Regions from separate parts of the Mediterraneibacter sp. 210702-DFI.3.120 genome, predicted to be linked through region 4. Evidence: predicted binding sites of a transcription regulator. Region 4 holds the regulator's gene; each other region holds the start of a gene.
What was found. The regulator Rex, encoded in region 4, represses fermentation and respiration genes when NADH is low (regulators of the CRP and FNR family bind a similar motif). The targets are predictions, from matches to a motif close to ATTGTTAANTANTTAACAAT.

Region 1 (5,327 bases), on a different contig from region 4:
TCTTTATAATTGCAGGTCTTATGAAAAAAGGACGCAGCATGGTGAAATGACTGCGTCCTGATATATTATCTGTTATTTATGATCTTTTATCCGCAAATCGCAACATTATTTACATGTGGTCATGGCAAGTTCTTGCGATAACGTCAAGCTGCTGCTCACGAGTAAGGTCGATAAACTTAACAGCGTATCCTGATACACGGATTGTGAAGTTAGCGTACTCAGGTTTCTCTGGGTGCTCCATAGCATCTTTCAGTTTGTCAACACCAAATACGTTAACGTTCAGATGATGTGCTCCCTGATCGAAGTATCCGTCAAGTACATGAGCAAGGTTCTCTTTACGCTCTTCATCAGAATGTCCAAGTGCACCTGGGTTGATTGTCTGTGTATTAGAGATTCCATCAAGTGCAAGCTCGTAAGGAAGCTTAGCAACAGAGTTAAGAGAAGCAAGAAGTCCGCTCTGCTCTGCACCGTAAGACGGGTTAGCTCCTGGTGAAAGTGGCTCTCCAGCCTTTCTTCCGTCCGGAAGAGATCCTGTAGCCTTACCATATACAACGTTAGATGTAATTGTAAGGATAGATGTTGTCGGTACAGAATGTCTGTATGTGTGGCACTTGTTCAGTTTGTGCATGAATTTCTTCAGAAGCCATACAGCAATCTCATCTGCACGGTCATCATCGTTACCGTATCTTGGGAAGTCTCCCTCAATCTCGAAGTCTGTTGCAAGACCATCTTCGTCACGGACAACTTTAACCTTAGCGTATTTGATAGCGCTCAGGGAGTCAACTACATGTGAGAATCCAGCAATACCTGTTGCGAAAGAACGTTTAACGTCTGTGTCGATCAGGGACATCTGAGCTGCCTCATAGTAGTATTTATCATGCATGTAGTGGATCATGTTCAGTGTATCAACATACAGCTTGGACAGCCACTCCATCATCTGGTCATATTTCTCCATTACTTCATCGTAATCAAGGTACTCGGAAGTAATTGGCTGGTAAGCCGGTCCTACCTGTACTTTGTTCTTCTCATCGATACCACCGTTGATAGCGTAAAGAAGACACTTAGCAAGGTTTGCACGAGCTCCGAAGAACTGCATCTCTTTACCTGTCTCTGTAGCAGATACACAGCAGCAGATGCTGTAGTCATCGCCCCATACCGGACGCATAACATCATCGTTCTCATACTGGATAGAACTTGTTGTTACAGAAATCAGGGAAGCGAACTTCTTGAAGTTCTCTGGCAGTCTTGAAGAATAAAGAACTGTCAGGTTCGGCTCTGGTGAAGGTCCCATGTTGTTCAGTGTGTGGAGGAAACGATAGTCGTTCTTTGTTACCATAGAACGTCCGTCCTGTCCAAGTCCACCAACCTCAAGTGTTGCCCATGTCGGGTCTCCTGAGAACAGCTGGTTGTAAGATGGGATTCTTGCGAACTTAACCATACGGAATTTCATTACCATGTGGTCGATGATCTCCTGAGCTTCCTTCTCTGTGATCTTTCCAGCCTTCAGGTCTCTCTCGATATAGATATCAAGGAATGTAGAGATACGTCCTACAGACATAGCTGCACCATTCTGAGTCTTGATTGCTGCAAGATATCCGAAGTACAGCCACTGAGCTGCTTCATGAGCATCCTTAGCCGGCTGTGAAATATCAAATCCGTAAGCTGCAGCCATTTCTTTCATTTCTTTCAGAGCTTTGATCTGATCTGCAAGCTCTTCACGAAGACGGAAATCCTCACCCTTCATGCCGTGTCTTGCATAACGCTCGAAGTCATACTGTTTTCTCTCGATCAGGAAGTCGATACCATACAGTGCAACACGACGGTAGTCACCTACGATACGTCCACGTCCGTATGTATCCGGAAGTCCTGTAATAATCTTGTTATGACGAGCTTTCTTCATCTCTGGTGTGTAGATGTCGAATACTCCCTGGTTGTGTGTTTTATGATATTTTGTGAAGATCTCATGCAGTTTCTCGCTTGGCTGGTATCCGTATGTTGTACAAGCCTGCTCTGCCATCTTGATTCCACCATAAGGCATGAATGCTCTCTTCAGCGGTTTGTCTGTCTGCAAACCAACAATCTGCTCAAGATCTTTCATGCTCTCATCGATATATCCCGGGCCGTATGCTGTCAGACCGGAAACAACTTCTGTCTCCATGTCGAGAACTCCGCCCTTAGCTCTTTCTTCTTTCTGAAGTTCCTGCAGTCTTCCCCATAATTTGTCTGTTGCTTCTGTTGGTCCCTCAAGGAATGACTCATCACCTTCATATGGTGTGTAGTTCTCCTGGATGAAATCACGCACGTCTACAGAGTGTGTCCATTTTCTTCCCTTGAAGCCAGCCCACTGCTCAAAATTAGCCATTGAAAAATCCTCCTATATTCTTTCCTAAAATAGTTTTGTAATTGTTTTACGGGCATAGTATAACACCGTGTTAAATAAATGACAAGCGTAAAATCGAGAATAAATATCGGAAATCGCTTTGTATTCGATTTAGTACAAAATATACGAAAAAACGCCCATTTTACGGGGAATTGTACGAACTTTAATACAGTAAAAATGTACTGTAAAAAGAACATTTTCCCCATGTGTACGGTCTGATTTACAGACAAATAAACAGCCTCTTTTTCTTTCAAAATTCACTCTAGGTACTTTTCCTCTATGATAACGATTTCGTTTCATGTTTTCTCTATATTTTTGTCAATGGAGTTACGTTCTGTTTTTTGATATAATAGTGCATTAGCGTATCTATATTTAGTTTATGAAAGAGGAATATTATGGAAATCAGAAAGACAAAACCAGAAGAGCTTGAAGTACTTCTTAAGATGTACGAACATGCACGCAGATTCATGGCAACTCACGGAAATGCTTCTCAATGGGAAAACAATTATCCTTCTCCACAGTTAATTCTGGATGACATCACTGAGGGGAACAGTTATGTCTGCACAGAAAAGGACCAGATAGTTGCTACTTTCTATTATAAAGAAGGGGCTGATCCGACTTACATGCGCATCTACGAAGGTGAATGGATCAACGACTCCCGTTACGGAGTTGTTCACCGCATCACTTCCACCGGAAATGTAAAAGGTGCTGCTTCCTTCTGCCTGAACTGGGCTTTGGAACAATGCGGCAATATCCGTATTGATACACACCGGGACAATATCGTAATGCAGCATCTGTTAGATAAGAATGGATTCAAATATTGCGGAATCGTATATGTTGAGGATGGAACAGAACGAATTGCTTATCAGAAAGTGGTTTAATAATACCAAAATCCATAAAGCAAGGAGCAGAGACATTTGATTTTAATGTCTCTGCTCCTTGTTGCTATATGTCTCACAGAATCTTGCTGCGAAGGACGGTTCTTCTCCACCTGCATAGAGATGTGAGATATCTCCTACTTTCAATCCTCGGAAATATGCCGTTCCCTGTTCTCTCTCTTCTGTTACTACTTCTGTCACAGAAGTCGGTGCAAGCGCAAGGCAATGCCAAAGCACGAATGGTGATACATTCCATAAATGGGACAACAGCACACAGCTGATTCCGAAATGGCAGAAAAATGTCACTGTCTCATCACTTTCTTTCTCCACACGATAATGCGCCCCTTCTCTTACATATCCATGCTCTGCGAGAAAGCGATCAAATTCTTCAATCACATGATCGTATACTTCTACAAGATCAGAATTTTTCGCCACTTCTGTTTCACGCCATGCATTTTTATCCATATAAGCTTCATGTTCTGTCCAATACCCCGGAACCATATCCCATGCAATTCTAGGCAGGAAATGCTCACCTTCTTTTTTCACATCGGGATATGCTTTTTCAAGTTCCGGATTTTTATTCAAATCAACCTGCGCCGGGAACTCTTGCAGCCAATCCAATATTTCTGCTGTTTTTCCAGTTACCTCAAGACATGGAGTCGCCGTATCCTTCGCTCTTCCAAGTGGAGACTTATAGCATTCCCCCATATTCATAGATACTGCACGTTTTGCAAGCAGTGCCGCTTCACGTCTTCCTTTTTCTGTTAATGTGTCATTTACATAATCCGGATCTCCGTGACGGATCAATAGAATTCTCATCTTGCTTCTCCTTTGTAATCAATTATTTTCTCCAGCCATTCCTCTGCCAGTTTGGGCCAGATCTGTACTTCTTTCAGAGTCTTTCGGATTTCTTCTTTCTGCTCTACTGTCCATTTCGGTGGCTGTGTTCTTCCAATTCCATTTTTCACAAGCAGTTCTTCTCCCATTTCCTTTGGAAATGAAGTTTCTCCCGCAAGGATTGCTTCTGCCAGCATACGGAGTTGCTCCTGTGTATAAGGTTCTCTCCCTCTGCGTTCCAGCCAGTCCTCTGTTGCAACAGACATACCATGCACGCCTTCTGAAAATACATGATGTGCGAATGGAACTCCTTCTTCCAGACATTTCTGTGCTAAAAGATAACTATTCTGCACCGGAACTGTTCCATCTGTTGCTGTCTGCCAGATAAAGCATGGTGGCATTTCTTTTGTTACATGCTTTTCAATTGACATATATTCTAGCTCTTTTCTTGTAGGATTCTTTCCATATAATGCTACAAAAGAATCTTTATGTGTGTACTTTCCTGTAGTGATTACCGGATAAGACAGCACAGCAGCATCCGGTTTGTTTGAAAACTTCTGATATTTTTCATCCGGATCCTCGATATCCGCTCCATGCACACACAGACTCGCACACAGATGTCCTCCGGCTGAAAATCCACAGACCACGATCTGATCTGACAAAATATGTAACTGCTCCGAACGAAAACGGATGATTCGCATTGCTCTGGAAATATCTTTCAGCGGCTGAAGCTTTAATGGTGCTTCATCCAGTGGATTCACTGTATATTCAAGGACGAACACATTATAACCAGCCTGATAAAATTCCATAGCAACCAGATGTGCTTCCGAAGGCGATACAAGTCTGTAACCGCCTCCCGGAACAACCAGCATCGCCGGATGCATCAGCTCATCCTCATGAATATAGCTGACCATAATCGGGATAAACCCATGCGCCGCCGGGTAATGATATTCTTCTTTGTGCCATAATTCTATTCTTTCGCCTATCATGTGTTAATTTCTCCTGTATGATTTATAATTTGTGCTTTTCTGTTATTCTTTTAGGAGCACGGACTTTGCTCGTTGCTCGCGTAAAAAAGCCACGAAAGACAAGATCCCCCAACCTTGTCTTCCATGACTCCCATTACATACACTCAACTTGCTTTACAGTTCGAATCCTTCCAGATATGGATTCTCTGCCTCAGAAAACTTCTCTTCCTCAACCATCTGCGCGATTGCCGGGTCAAGTGGCAT
Region 2 (5,327 bases), on a different contig from region 4:
GAAAGCAAAATTCATCTACGGTGTTCTTGAAAAACCTTTCAGAAACTACTATGCAAAGGCAAAACAGCAGGAAGGAATGACAGGTGAAAACCTTATGATCATCCTTGAGTCAAGACTTGACAACGTTGTTTTCCGTCTTGGACTTGCTAGAACAAGAAAAGAAGCTAGACAGATCGTTGATCATAAGCACGTTCTTGTAAACGGCAAACAGGTTAACATCCCATCTTACCTTGTAAAGGCTGGAGATGTTATTGAAATCAAAGAGAACAAAAAAGGTTCACAGAGATACAAAGAGATTCTTGAAGCTACAGCTGGAAACATGGTACCAGAGTGGCTTGAGGCAGACGCTGAGAATCTTAGAGGTACAGTAAAAGAGCTTCCTAACAGAGAAGCAATCGATGTACCGGTTGACGAGATGCTTATCGTCGAGCTGTATTCTAAATAATAATTACGATTTGAAAGGATTGCGCAGGCATTTATGCAGGGCAATCCTAACTAATCTGAACAAGTTGTTTAGATACAGTTTTGTACCCCCTCAACATATATTAAGCCCATAAGGAGGGTCTGTGTAGTGTTTGATTTTAATAAACCGAATATTGAAATTACAGATGTTTCAGATGACAAGAAATACGGAAGATTTGTCGTAGAACCGCTGGAGAGAGGATACGGAACTACGCTTGGTAACGCGCTGAGAAGAATCATGCTTTCTTCCCTGCCGGGAGCAGCAATCAGTTCTGTGAAAATCGACGGTGTACTGCACGAGTTCAGTTCCATCCCGGGTGTTAAAGAAGATGTGACAGAGATCATCATGAACCTGAAATCTCTGGCTATCAAGAACACATCTGAGTCTGATGAAGTGAAGACAGCTTATATCGAGTTCGAAGGAGAAGGCGTTGTAACAGGTGCTGATATCCAGTGTGACTCTGATATTGAGATTGTAAACCCGGAGCAGGTAATTGCTACATTAAGCGGTGGCAAAGACAGCAAGCTTTATATGGAACTTACAATCACAAAAGGAAGAGGATATGTAAGCTCAGATAAGAATAAGACAGAAGATATGCCAATCGGTGTTCTTCCAATCGATTCTATCTACACACCGATTGATCGTGTCAACCTGACAGTTCAGGATACACGTGTAGGTCAGGTTACAGATTATGACAAACTGACACTTGATGTCTGGACAAAAGGTACAATGGCTCCTGATGAGGCTGTCAGCCTTGCAGCAAAAGTGTTAAGTGAGCATCTGAAACTCTTCATCGACCTGTCAGAGGTAGCTCAGCAGGCAGAAGTTATGATTGAGAAAGAGGATGACGAGAAAGAAAAAGTTCTTGAGATGAGCATTGATGAACTTGAGCTTTCTGTTCGTTCTTACAATTGTCTGAAGAGAGCCGGAATCAACACAGTTGAAGAGCTCACAAACAAGACTCCGGAAGACATGATGAAGGTTCGTAACCTTGGTCGTAAGTCTCTCGAAGAAGTTCTTGCAAAACTGAAAGAACTCAATCTGGAACTGAACCACGGAGAAGAATAATATTCTATATCCGTACTATGATAAATTATCAGGACACTCATGTCCTGCACAGGCTGTGATTACAGTTTTGTGAATTGCAGCCCGCTGAAGATTGAATATCCTGGTGGTAAGCCCGAAGAGCACAGCAGGAGCATTTGATTAGTAAGCCCGAAGATGCATAACCAAATGTTAATTAATGGAGGAAATTTGAAATGGCAAAGTATAGAAAACTTGGCAGAACAGCAAGCCAGAGAAAAGCTTTACTTAGAAACCAGGTAACAGCACTTCTTAACAACGGAAAGATCGTTACAACAGAAGCTAAGGCAAAAGAGATCCGTAAGCAGGCAGAAAGCCTGATTGCTCTTGCTGTAAAAGAGAAAGATAACTTCGAAGAAGTTACAGTAATGGCTAAAGTAGCACGTAAAGATGCTGATGGCAAACGTGTGAAAGAAGTTGTTGACGGTAAGAAAGTTACTGTTTATGACGAAGTTGAGAAGACAATCAAAAAAGATAAGCCAAGCAGACTGCACGCTAGACGTCAGATGCTGAAAGTTCTCTTCCCTGTTAAAGAAGGCGAGAAGAGAAACATGAAAGATGTTGACATGGTTGCAAAACTCTTTGATGAGATCGCTCCAAAATATGCTGATCGTAACGGTGGTTACACAAGAATCGTAAAGATTGGTCAGCGTAAAGGTGACGCAGCTATGGAAGTTCTGATCGAGCTTGTTTAATTTGATAATATAGCTGATTTTTGACTCTCATATAGGACAGAAATGTCCTGTATGGGAGTTTTTTGCATATTAGTAAAGTGTTTTTCATAGTTAAAAATGTCAAGTGAAAATTTGCTTTTGTGAAAACTGCACAAATGATGTTAAAAAAATAACGTTAAAACTTTAACAACTGGTACATTGACAATTAATTAACGAACTAGTATACTAATACCTGTAATCGGGAAACATAAAAATAACCCGATCGGATAAAACTTGCAGGTTACGAAAACAGTGACTATAAAAATGATTTATTCAAGTACAGGAGGAATACTCAGATGGCAAAGAAAGAGGCGGCAAAAACTGTAGAGACAAAGACAGTAAACACCGGATTCATTGATAACGTTGAAGCTCTTGAAGCAAAAATGAAAGAGATGCGCGAGGCACAGAAAATCTTCGCTACATTTACACAGGAGCAGGTTGACAAAATCTTCTATGAAGCAGCTATGGCAGCAAACAAGCAGCGTATCCCGCTTGCAAGACTTGCAGTAGAAGAGACTCAGAGAGGTATTCTCGAGGATAAGGTTATCAAAAACCATTACGCAGCAGAGTATATTTACAACGCATACAAAGATACAAAGACATGTGGTGTTGTAGAAGAAGATAAGGCATTTGGAATCAAAAAGATCGCAGAGCCAATCGGACTTGTTGCAGCAGTTATCCCTACAACAAACCCGACATCAACAGCAATTTTCAAAACACTGATCTGCTTAAAGACAAGAAATGCAATCATCATCAGCCCACATCCGGCTGCTAAAGCATCTACAATCGCAGCAGCTAAAGTTGTTCTTGATGCAGCAGTGAAAGCAGGAGCTCCGGAAGGAATCATCGGTTGGATCGATGCCCCATCACTGGAACTTACAAACACAGTAATGAGAGATGCAGATATCATCCTTGCAACAGGTGGTCCTGGAATGGTTAAAGCAGCTTACTCTTCAGGAAAGCCGGCACTCGGAGTTGGAGCTGGTAACACACCGGTTATCATCGACGATACAGCAGATGTAAGAATGGCAGTTAACTCAATCATCCACTCTAAGACATTTGATAATGGTATGATCTGTGCGTCTGAGCAGTCTGTAACAGTACTTGAAAGCGTATATGAGGAAGTTAAGAAAGAATTCCAGTACAGAGGATGCTACTTCCTGAAACCAGGTGAGGAGCTTGACAAAGTTCGTAAGACAATCATCATCAACGGTGCGCTGAACAGCAAGATCCCAGGAAAATCAGCTTATGAAATCGCTCAGATGGCAGGCGTTGATGTACCGAAGAATACAAAGATCCTGATCGGAGAAGTTGAATCTGTAGATATTTCAGAAGAATTTGCACATGAGAAATTATCACCGGTACTTGGTATGTACAAAGCTAAAACATTTGATGAGGCTCTTGAGAAAGCAGCTCAGCTTGTAGCAGACGGTGGATATGGACATACATCTTCACTCTACGTACATCCGGCAGAGACAGAGAAGATCGCAAAACATGCAGCAGCAATGAAGACTTGCCGTGTACTGATCAACACACCTTCTTCTCACGGTGGAATCGGAGACCTTTATAACTTCAAGATGGCTCCGTCCCTTACACTTGGATGTGGATCATGGGGTGGAAACTCTGTATCAGAGAACGTAGGAGTAAAACATCTGCTTAACATCAAGACAGTTGCAGAGAGGAGAGAAAATATGCTGTGGTTCAGAACACCTGAGAAAGTTTACTTCAAGAAAGGTTCTATGCCGGTTGCACTGGATGAGCTTGGAACAGTAATGCATAAGAAGAAAGCATTTATCGTAACAGACTCCTTCCTTTACAAGAACGGATATGTAAAACCGATCGAAGATAAATTAGATGAAATGGGAATCCAGCATACATGCTTCTTCGAAGTAGCACCAGACCCGACACTTCAGTGTGCACGCAAGGGTGTTGACCAGATGAGACAGTTCGAGCCAGATACAATCATCGCTCTTGGTGGTGGATCTGCAATGGACGCAGGTAAGATCATGTGGATCATGTATGAGCATCCGGAAGCAAACTTCGAAGATATGGCTATGGACTTCATGGACATCCGTAAGAGAGTATTTACATTCCCTAAGATGGGAGAGAAAGCTTACTTCATAGCTATCCCAACATCTTCAGGAACAGGTTCTGAGGTAACACCATTCGCAATCATCACAGACGCTGACACAGGTGTTAAATGGCCAATCGCTGACTACGCTCTGCTTCCAAACATGGCAATCGTAGACGTAGACAACATGATGACACAGCCGAAGGGACTGACAAGTGCTTCAGGTATCGACGTTATGACACATGCAATCGAGGCATATGTATCTATCATGGCAACAGATTACACAGATGGTCTTGCTATGAAGGCTGTTAAGCTTGTATTCGAGAACCTTCCATCTGCATACGAGAACGGAGCAAACGATCCGAAGGCTCGTGAAGAGATGGCAAACGCTTCCTGTATGGCTGGTATGGCATTCGCAAATGCATTCCTTGGTGTTAACCACTCCATGGCTCATAAGCTTGGTGCTTTCCACCACCTGCCACACGGTGTTGCTAACGCAGTAATCCTTACAGAAGTTATGAGATACAATGCAGCAGAAGTTCCGACAAAGATGGGAACATTCTCACAGTATCAGTACCCACATGCACTTGCAAGATACGCAGAACTCGGACGCTTCGCAGGATGCACAGGTAAAGATGATAAAGAAGTATTTGAGAACTTCATCGCTAAACTTGAAGAACTCAAAGAGAAGATCGGAATCAAGAAGACAATCAAAGATTACGGCATTGATGAGAAGTACTTCCTTGACACACTTGATGAAATGTCAGAGCAGGCATTCAACGATCAGTGTACAGGAGCTAACCCAAGATACCCACTCATCCAGGAGATCAAAGATCTGTACCTGAAATGCTACTACGGAAAATAAATCGCATTGCATAAGCAGGCATATGACCGTTAGAATCTAAAATATACGAAGAGAGACAGAATGATGTTGAAAAGCATTGTTCTGTCTTTTTTTTACGTGAGCAACGAGCCAAAGTCTGTGCTTGCACAAGAC
Region 3 (5,327 bases), on a different contig from region 4:
ACAGTTCGTTACATTCACAGATCAGATCCAAAGGTGGAAGGTCTATATCTGAGATCGCATTTCCAAGTTCTCTCACTGTGCTATCAGAAAAATAATCTTCTAACAGTTCTTTTGTTAATGGCTGATGCTGGTATAATTCCTGAAGAATATAGAAGCTTTCCAAAAGTTCCTCTTCAATTGTTCTGGAAGAATCATCTAAAAGATTGAGTAGTTTTTCACGCAAGAGGAAAAGGACAGAAGTATCTGTATCGCCAGTATCGGACAAAGTGTCTGATACATTTGGGAAATGCAGGGACTTCTGTTTGTTCCACAGGTCAATCACTGCAGGGCAGCAAGGCATCAGCATTTTCTCGTTATGTGTCGGAAAGCGATGCTCCTCTCGTGGAAATGTAGTGCACGTTTCTGATAGGACTTTGTCGCCGTAAGCAACAACAAGGCGGCAGAGCTTCTCAGAGTTAAGGAATGGACAGCGATGATCACTGTCCAGACCTATCACACGCTGTCCATCTTTTTTAATCGTATAAGCGCTTAAATTTTTCTTTTGTTCAGGTACGGTTTCCGGAGCCTGGAGTTTCTTCCATTTACGGTTCGTATCTGCATCGACGCCAATCTTCCATTCCTGGCAGCAGGTGATCGGACAGCGGTCGGCGATGCAGGTGAACTTAGAATAATAATCAGGTATCAAATAATTAATTTCTGTCATTACGGTCATGGAATTCTGTATGCTGCCCAACATATTTGTATGCCGGACGGATAATCTTACCGGCATTTAACAGTTCTTCCAGACGATGTGCACTCCACCCGGTGATACGTGCAATCGCGAAGAGTGGTGTGAAAAGTTCTTCCGGAATATTCAGCATTGTATAAACAAATCCGCTGTAGAAGTCAACATTAGCACAGACAGGTTTCAGCATCTTTCTGTGTGTCATGATCTCTTCACCGGCGATTCTTTCTACGCGGTCATAAAGTGCGAATTCATCTTCAAGTCCCTTTTCAGAAGCAAGCTTCTGTGCATAGCTCTTCAAAATCTTTTCTCTTGGGTCGGAGATTGTGTAGACTGCGTGTCCCATTCCATAGATCAGTCCCGTCTTATCAAAGGCTTTTTTATCAAGAATCAGGCGGAGATACTCACGAATCTCATCTTCGTTAGTCCAGTCTTTGACAGACTTCTTAATATCATCAAACATCCCCTGCGCTTTCAGGTTTGCACCACCATGACGAGGTCCTTTCAGAGAACCGATGGAAGCAGCGATTGCAGAATAAGTATCTGTTCCTGAAGAAGTAACAACGTGAGTTGTGAAAGTAGAGTTGTTACCACCACCGTGCTCTGCATGAAGGATCAGTGCAACATCAAGAACCTTGGCTTCTAGTTCTGTATACTGTCCATCCGGACGAAGCATGTACAAAATATTTTCGGCAAGAGAGCGTCCTTTCTCCGGATTACGGATCAGAAGTGTCTCATCTTTACGGAAATGTCTGTATGCATGATAAGAATATACTGCGATCAGTGGAAGCTTTGCAATAAGTTCAAGAGCCTGACGCAGTGCATTTTCAACAGAAATATCTTCCGGGTTCTCATCATATGTATATAAAGTAAGAACACAGCGCTGGAGTGCGTTCATGATGTTAGAGCTTGAGGCCTTCATGACAACGTCACGAACAAAACGTCCGCTTAGATCTTCTAATTCAAATAAAACTTTCAGAAAATGCTCTAATTCATCTTTTTTTGGAAGACGTCCGAAAAGGAGCAGGAAAGTTGTCTCCTCAAATCCAAAACGTTTGCCTTTCAGACCGTTGATAAGGTCATTGACATTGATTCCCTGATAGTAAAGTCCACCTTCAGCAGGAATTTTACGTCCGTTTACAACATCAAATCCACAGACATCGGATACTTCAGTCAGTCCGGTAAGAACTCCTCGGCCGGTTGAATCACGAAGTCCGCGCTTTACATCATATTCTTCATAAAGATTCGGATCAATGCGGTGTCCTTTCAAAAGTGTTTTCTCTAAATAGTCCATATCACTGCGCAGATCGTCAGTGTTTGCAATTAATATATCATTTGAATTCATAGTTTTCATCCTCACAATACATATATGTTTTCTAGTGTCTTGATAGTGCATTTTAATGTAATTATAAACAGTTGAGGTGAAATTTGCAAGAAATATATATGTATTCTTGCAAAAACATGAAAAAAATCAAGAAAAGTACGCATAAAACAGAATAAAATGAATATTGAATTGTTAGATAACTCAAAAATAAGAATGCTTAAATGAATTTTCTGAATCGTCAGAAAGAAAATGATGTGGATGTGGTCATACCAGATGCCAAAACGCAAATCTATTGTAAAAATACAAAAATACGGAGAGATATTTTATTATAAAGTGCTGAAAAATAGGAGAAACAGGTGCATTTATTGACGCATAATAATAAGAAGAGTATAATGTTAAAAAGATAACAATAGGTTGGTATAACCAATTAAAAGAAGGAGGGGGATAATTATGTTATTCCAAATTTATGGCGATGGTGCCGGTTGGCAGCTGTTAGGGTGGGTACTGGTGTTTGCCGGACTTGTTCTTGCAAATGAATTTGCAAGACGTACAAAAATCGGTGGACTGATCTGTTTTGGAGCTATTCCGGCTATACTTACAGTGTATTTCATCGCAATCTATATCTGTGCAGCAAATGGTGCAGAATGGGCACTGAATAACGATACTTATGTACATATGACAAGCTGGTTCCATTATGCAAAATTGTATGCTGCAACAGCAGGGTGTATTGGTTTTATGATGCTGAAATACAAATGGGGAATTGGTAAGACAGAATGGTTCAAAGTATTCCCGTTTGCAATCGTTGCAATCAATATTCTGATTGCAGTAGTAAGTGATTTCGAATCAGGAATTCGTGGATTCATGGCTATGAAAGAATTCGGTGACCGCTGGTGGCTGTCTTCAGAAAATGTATGGCTCTATGGTGGATGGTGGAACTGGGTGAACGGAATTGCCGGAATCCTGAATATCTTCTGTATGACAGGATGGTGGGGAATCTACACATCCAAGAAACATGATGATATGCTTTGGCCGGATATGACATGGTGCTTTATCATTGCATATGATCTGTGGAATTTTGAGTACACATACAATAACCTGACAACACATGCATTCTACTGTGGTGTTGCATTGCTTCTTGCTCCAACATTTGCAAATATGTTCTGGAACAAGGGTGGCTGGATCCAGAACCGCGCGAATACACTGGCACTGTGGTGTATGTTTGCTCAGGTATTCCCATTATTCCAGGATGCAAGCCGTTTCTCAGTAATTCCGGCTCTGTATTCTGACGGATTCATGGATGCAGCAGTAAGACCGACAAGTGCTAATCCAACCATGCAGGGTGTGATCGCGGTAATTGCACTTGCAGCGAATGTGATCTGTCTGGCTGCAATTATTAAGAGAGCAAAACAGCAGAAGAAGAATCCTTATAAGAATGAGATCTTTACAGATCAGAAGGATTATAAGGAAGCAATGGCGAGAGCAGAAGTTTAAATTTGTATTTAGACGTTTGAATTCTGAGTAATGAAGCAAAAACTTTTGTTGGATAAGGGCGTGATGTGGATACTTTATTGCATCGGACACCGGCCCGCTCCTCTTCATCCCTTTGAATGAATGTAACGAAAAAGCCCAAACAGGTATCGTGAGTGATTTCTGTTTGGGCTTTTTCTAACATTCAGAACAAAGTGTATTCAGAACCGCTCCTGCCTTAAAATGTGTCCTCAACAATAAAGTATCCACATCACTTACATTATCCAGGACAGAAGGGATTGCCGTGGAACGAATTCAACACTTAAATACAGAATTTCCTATGCTGACTGAAAGGGAAGTTTATCGACTTATTCTTATCATTCCTGATCTGATGAATCTGAGTATATCTTCTCGTTTACGTGCACCAAATCAAAATTTACAATTCATAGTAAATCTGATGTTCCCCATCAATGCAGTCTTGCATGGATTTCTGAACCCATGCAATCGCTCCTTGGGTGTCTCGGTCTCGGATATAGGTCCAGGTCTTATAATTGCTTCGATATAATTCTTCTATCCCATAGAGTTCACAATAACGTTCCCACATATTAAAAATCGGTGCTCGGAAAGATTGGAAAATAAGTGGAATCAATGTATTTCCGGAAATTAGGGCAAACTCGTGTTGGAATTCGTAAGCAGCTTCAATGGCAGTGGTGACATCTTGTGCATCACGGATCTGATTAACGAATTCGAGGAGACGCTGGATGTTTTTGTCGCTGATCGTGTCGATGGCGAGCTGTGCAGCAAGTGTATCAAGCGCAATGCGGACTTCGAAGATGGAACGAATCTCCTGATCACGCATGCGTCCGCCGTTGTAATTCATGATCGCAATCAATGTATCCAGAGTCCCTTTTCTGCGAAAATCTGCTACATAAGTTCCACTGCGGGGTTTTACGGTGAGGAATCCTTTCTTCTCCAGCTCACTGATCCCGCTGTTGACAACCGCACGGCTGACCTGCATCATTTCAGCAAGCTGGCGTTCCGGCGGAAGTTTCTCTCCGACCGGTAGCTTGCCGGAAAGAATCAGATGTTCTAATTGTTCAATAAACAGATCCCTCAGGGAAGGGGAACTGATCTTCTGAAATTCCATAATAAATTCTCCGTTTCGTAAGCGTTATCTTCACAAAGTGTGTTTTGATGAGATAAAAATGTTGAAAATTTCGTAAAAAATAACGTTTATTGTTGATAAGTTTATTATAGGGAAAACAGGCGGTGGATTCAATACTCTATATTTATATCAGCTGGGAGATGACTCCCATCTCTATAGGTGGTGAGAAACAAGCTAGTATCAGTGGTGGGAGTCATCTCCCAGCTGATATAGTCTTTGGCAAGACCACAGAGATGCGCAGAAGAATGCCGAGGAATTCTTGAAATGCAAGGAGATTGTGGTATTATAGTTAGAGTAAATTGTGCGAGTATATCAGATATGAGAGGAACAATCATGGTAAAGATAGATTTGATCACAGGTTTTCTGGGGGCAGGAAAGACAACATTTATAAAAGAGTATGCATCCTACCTGCTTCGTCAGGGTCTGAATATCGGAATTCTGGAAAATGATTTCGGTGCGGTGAATGTGGATATGATGCTTCTTCAGGAGCTGCAGGGAGAAAAATGTGAACTGGAAATGATTTCCGGAGGGTGTGATAAAGAGACACACCGCAGACGATTCAAGACAAAGCTGATCTCTATGGCAATGTGTGGATATGACAGAGTAATCGTGGAGCCGTCGGGAATCTATGACGTGGATGAATTTTT
Region 4 (5,327 bases):
CTTTCAATTATTCCGGTTATTCGAAATAATCAATCTGTTTTACGATCGTACCGTTTTTATAATACTCTCTCGGAACACGCTTGCTCAGATCACAGACAAATTCATAATTGAATCTTCCACTCAGATCAGAAAGATCTTCTACACGGATAATGGCGTCCTTGTCTTTTCCGACCAGAGTAACCGGATCCATGAATTTTGCTTCCGGAATCTCTGTTACATCTACCATAAACTGATCCATGCAGACTCTTCCTACAATATCTGCACGTTTTCCATGGATAAGAACATAGCCTTTATTTGAAAGGGAACGCGGATATCCGTCACCGTATCCGACGGGAATCGTAGCGATCCGCATCTTCTTTGGCGCGACGAAAGTTCCACCGTAACTGATGGAAGTTCCTTTTTCCACATCCTTTACAAAGCTGATATGGCTGATTAATTCCAGTGCCGGTTTCAGGTCAACAGCATCTTTTTTCACTTCATCTGATGGATACATTCCATAAATAGAGATCCCGGCTCTGGCAAGATCATGCTTCATATCCGGAAAATCAATAATTCCGGCACTGTTATCACAATCATAATAGGAGATCTGGACTCCATTTTTTTCTAACTGTTCTTTCATCCAGAGGAATTTTTCATGTTGGGTAAATGTATAAGACTTGTCAAATTCATCTGCCTTTGCAAAGTGTGTGAACATTCCTTCCATTTTAATATTAGGAAGTTTGCTGATTCTGGAAATTGTCTCAACACTCTCTTTGCTTACTTTGAATCCGATTCGTCCCATTCCTGTATCAATTTTTATGTGAAGAAATGCGGTCTTTCCTGACTTTGCGGCAGCATCAGCCATTCCCTTGGCCATCTCTTCTGTATAAACTGCTGCACGGATTTCTTTTTCAACCATTTCTTCATACTCATCAGGAAAAACACAGCCAAGAATCAAGATTGGTTTCTTGATTCCATGTGCTCTTAAAGTTCTTGCTTCTCCCATGCATGCTACAGCGTAACCCCAGATATAAGGCGTTTCCTCAAACATTTCCGCAAGAGGAACTGCTCCGTGTCCGTATGCATCCGTCTTGATAACAGCTATTAAACGTCCCTCCTGACCAATGCGATTTTTCATCTGTTCCATATTATATGCAATTGCGTCCAGATTGATCCGGGCACATACTCTGTTATACTGTTTCATAATTTATCTGCACTCCTTTGCATTCTTCATTGCATCGGCCATACCCTGAATCAGGTCTCTGGCTAATACGCTGTAACTTCCTTTGCTCTTTTTCGCTTCATCTCCACCACAGGCATGTAGGAAAACTCCCACAGTAGTGGCTTCAAATGGTGCCATATGCTGTGCAAGAAGTCCTGCAATCGTTCCGGCGAGAACGTCTCCGGAACCACCTTTTGCCATAGAGTTATTACCAGCGAGATTTACAAATCTCTGCCGATTTGTCTGTGCGACAACAGTACGACTGTCTTTTAACACACAGATTATGGATGATTTTGTATCCGGTCCAGATTGTTTTATGATCTGATCAAGTGCCTGGAAGCGATCTTCCATGATCGTATCAATACTCCATCCGGTCAGCCTTGACATTTCTTTCATATGTGGAGTTAAAATCACAGGTGCACAACATTGATTTAATAACTCTATATTCCTGCTCAGTAAATTAAGTCCATCGGCATCTATGACACATGGACAGGATACATTTTTCAATACATTTTTCAATATCTTTTCGGAAATCTGTCCCATTCCAAGTCCACAGCCAATACAAACCACATCAGCCCAGTCAAGAAGATGAGACAGTTGACTGTCATCATAAGAATCATAGCAGGATATGATTGCCTCCGGAAGAAGTTCCTGCAGTGCCAGACGGTTTTCACTTGCTGTATAAATCTGTACTAGACCGGCACCAACTGTATAGGCAGCACAGGCAGAAAGAAATGCAGCACCAGCCATCCCGGGACTTCCGGTGATCATAAGAACTTTTCCATAACTTCCCTTGTGTGAATTCATCATTCTCGAAGGAAGAAGTTTTCCAAGATCATTTTTGTCAAAGGTATAACAAACATCCAGGCGATTCGAAAAATATTTCGGATCAATTCCAATCGCAACCGGAATGCTCTCTCCTGCATAGGACTTGCCAGGGAAAAGCTCACAGCCTAATTTTACACATGCCATACATACTGTAAGGTCGGCTCGAAATGCTGTTCCAAGAATCTTTCCTGTTGCAGCACAGATTCCGGATGGAATATCAACAGCAACTTTTTCTGCATCCTGAAGATTCATCCAGTCGATCACATCTTTATAATGTCCTGTGATTTCACGGCAGAGTCCAACACCAAATACAGCATCAATTATTACAGTATATTCTTCATCCGGGAATTCTGTGAATACAGAAATCCCCATATTTTCTACAATCTGTTTCTGACATCGACATTCTTCACTTAAAGAAGCTTCTTTCCCTGCAAATAGTACATCTGCATGCTTTCCCTGTTCGGTTAAGAGCCTTGCTACTGCAAATCCGTCTCCACCATTGTTGCCGCTTCCACAAACAATCAGACTTTTTTCTGTGGAAATATTTTTCTTATGCATTGTCTCGACAATCTGAAGTGCTGCACGTTCCATAAGTACAAGGGATGGAATCCCAATTTCATGAATTGTGTGTGCATCAGCTTCACTCATCTGCTTCCCATTTGGAAGATATCTCATGCTTATCGCCTGACCTTTCTAACATTATTAATTCCTTTTAACATGAACAGATGCTGCGAAACCTCCTTTTGTCAGTTGGTCCCACAGCATCCTTGCAGCTTTGCTAGATTCTATTCTTTATCCTGCTGACAAAGGTTGTAAGATAACTTCATCAGTGTGTCAGATAAATGTACGTTCTCAACGACCACATCCTTTGGAAGGGAAAGGTCTGTATGTGCAAAATTCCAGATTCCCTTCACACCGTTATCTACCAGAATATCAGCCACTTCAATTGCTTTTGATTTTGGAAGTGTCAGTGCAGCAATTTCAATGTCATTATTCTTAAGAAAATCTTCCAGTTCATCAACCATACGCACAGGAATCCCCCTGATCGTTACGCCTTCCAGTCGAGGATTCACATCGAAAAGACTTTTCAGAATAAATCCGCTTCTTTCGAAGGAAGCATAGTTTGCTAGTGCCTGTCCTAAATTACCGGCACCAATGATAATAAAATTATGACATCTATCCAATCCTAAGATCTTTCCAATCTCTGTATAAAGATATTTCACATTGTATCCGTACCCCTGCTGGCCGAATCCACCGAAATTATTCAAATCCTGACGTATCTGTGAAGCCGTTACATGCATCTTCTTACTCAAGTCACTGGATGAAATTCTCTCTACGCCAGCCTCCAGCAGATCTCCCAGATATCTGTAGTACCTCGGAAGTCTGGAAATGACTGCGCGTGATATCTTTCTCTGTTCCAATTTTTAGCCCTCCACTCTTAAACTACTCTTTATTATATAAAAGAGTTAAAGTTCTGTCAAACTTTTGTTTTGCAAAAACCTTTAAAATCCATATATTTTCCTTGTATTTTCGACATTTTTCTATATAATGATAATGTTAGAAGTCAAAAAACGAGGTGAAAATATATGATACTCGCATGTCACAATATAGAAAAAGCGTTTGGGGAACGCGAAATTGTACGAGACGGCTCCTTTCATATTGAAGATCGTGAGAAAGCTGCTCTTGTCGGTGTGAATGGCGCCGGGAAATCAACAATCCTTAAGATGATCATCGGAGAAGAACCTCTTGATGGTGGAGAGGTTATTCTCGCGAAAGGAAAGACGCTAGGTTATCTTGCGCAGCGTCAGGATTTAAAATCCGGAAATACCATTTATGAGGAAGTAAAAAGTGCAAAAGCGGATATTTTTGCAATGGAAGCTCAGATTCGTTCCATTGAACATGAACTGAAGCATCTGGAAGGTGAGGAATTGCAGAGCCACCTGGAGACCTACAATCGTCTACAGTCTGAATTTGATGCAAGAAACGGTTATGCCTGCGAAAGTGAGATTACAGGTGTATTAAAGGGACTTGGGTTTACGGAAGACGATTTTAATAAACAGACAGATACACTTTCAGGAGGTCAGAAGACCCGTGTTTCTCTCGGAAAATTACTGCTTACAAGTCCGGATATCCTCCTGCTTGATGAGCCGACAAACCACTTGGATCTGAATTCCATTGCCTGGCTGGAAACATATCTGATCAATTATTCCGGAGCGGTATTTATCGTCTCCCATGACCGTTATTTCCTGAATCGTGTTGTCACAAAAGTTGTTGAGATTGACAATGCACAGGTTCGCATGTACCTTGGAAATTATAAAGATTATGCAATGAAAAAACAGCAGATCCGAGATGCACAGCTGAAAGAATACATGAATCAGCAGCGTGAGATCAAACATCAGCAGGCTGTTATTGATAAATTAAAGTCTTTCAATCGTGAAAAATCGATCAAACGTGCAGAGAGTCGTGAGAAAATGCTTGACAGGATTACGCCATTGGACAAACCGGTTGACAGTACGAAAGAAATGCATTTTACGCTGGAACCATCGCAGATCAGCGGAAATGATGTTCTTACAGTGGAACATCTCTCAAAGCAATTTGACAATCAAGTTCTCTTCAGTGATATCAGTTTTGAAATCAAACGTGGCGAACATGTCGCTGTGATTGGTGATAACGGAACCGGAAAGACAACACTTTTAAAGATCATTAATCAGGTTATTACAGCGGATCAGGGCGAATTCACACTTGGATCCAAAGTGACGATTGGTTATTACGACCAGGAACATCACGTACTTCATGATGATAAGACTATTTTTGATGAGATTTCTGATGACTATCCTGATCTTACCAATACACAGATCAGAAATACACTCGCTGCATTCCAGTTTACCGGAGATGAAGTGTTCAAAGAAATTCATACGTTAAGCGGTGGAGAAAAAGGACGCGTATCACTTGCCAAACTTATGCTTTCGGAAGCAAATTTTCTAATCCTTGATGAGCCAACCAACCATCTGGATATTACTTCTAAAGAAATTCTGGAAGAAGCATTAAATAACTACAGCGGAACGATACTTTATGTATCCCATGACCGTTATTTTATCAATCAGACCGCCTCCCGGATCCTTGAACTGGTGAATCAGACATTTGTTAATTACATCGGAAACTACGATTATTATCTGGAGAAAAAAGAAGCACTGACACTTGCTTATGCTTCTGGAAATGAAACAAATGCAGAAAATGTATCCAATTCAGGCAATTCTGCTGCATCCACTCCTGCTTCGGATTCAAAATTAAGCTGGCA

Region 1: pflB (formate C-acetyltransferase) is a predicted target of Rex. The motif match lies at 2,429-2,448, and genes of this name have one in related genera.
Region 2: adhE (bifunctional acetaldehyde-CoA/alcohol dehydrogenase) is a predicted target of Rex. The motif match lies at 2,418-2,437, and genes of this name have one in related genera.
Region 3: LI162_RS12660 (DUF5692 family protein) is a predicted target of Rex. The motif match lies at 2,440-2,459, and genes of this name have one in related genera.

Annotation. Positions count from the first base shown of each region.
Region 1 is NZ_JAJCNG010000006.1:12,590-17,916, reverse strand. Features, by position in the region: gene pflB (formate C-acetyltransferase) at 110-2,362, opposite strand; gene LI162_RS04685 (hypothetical protein) at 2,776-3,261, shown strand; gene LI162_RS04680 (histidine phosphatase family protein) at 3,304-4,077, opposite strand; gene LI162_RS04675 (alpha/beta hydrolase) at 4,074-5,084, opposite strand; gene LI162_RS04670 (Mrp/NBP35 family ATP-binding protein) at 5,238-5,327, opposite strand, start outside.
Region 2 is NZ_JAJCNG010000001.1:168,667-173,993, reverse strand. Features, by position in the region: gene rpsD (30S ribosomal protein S4) at 1-445, shown strand, start outside; gene LI162_RS00850 (DNA-directed RNA polymerase subunit alpha) at 572-1,531, shown strand; gene LI162_RS00845 (bL17 family ribosomal protein) at 1,723-2,241, shown strand; gene adhE (bifunctional acetaldehyde-CoA/alcohol dehydrogenase) at 2,556-5,195, shown strand.
Region 3 is NZ_JAJCNG010000025.1:47,802-53,128, forward strand. Features, by position in the region: gene fliB (flagellin lysine-N-methylase) at 1-703, opposite strand, end outside; gene LI162_RS12655 (citrate/2-methylcitrate synthase) at 690-2,069, opposite strand; gene LI162_RS12660 (DUF5692 family protein) at 2,499-3,539, shown strand; gene LI162_RS12665 (FadR/GntR family transcriptional regulator) at 3,952-4,662, opposite strand; gene LI162_RS12670 (GTP-binding protein) at 5,014-5,327, shown strand, end outside.
Region 4 is NZ_JAJCNG010000013.1:52,541-57,867, reverse strand. Features, by position in the region: gene alr (alanine racemase) at 17-1,183, opposite strand; gene LI162_RS08605 (bifunctional ADP-dependent NAD(P)H-hydrate dehydratase/NAD(P)H-hydrate epimerase) at 1,187-2,704, opposite strand; gene LI162_RS08600 (redox-sensing transcriptional repressor Rex) at 2,815-3,450, opposite strand; gene LI162_RS08595 (ABC-F family ATP-binding cassette domain-containing protein) at 3,616-5,327, shown strand, end outside.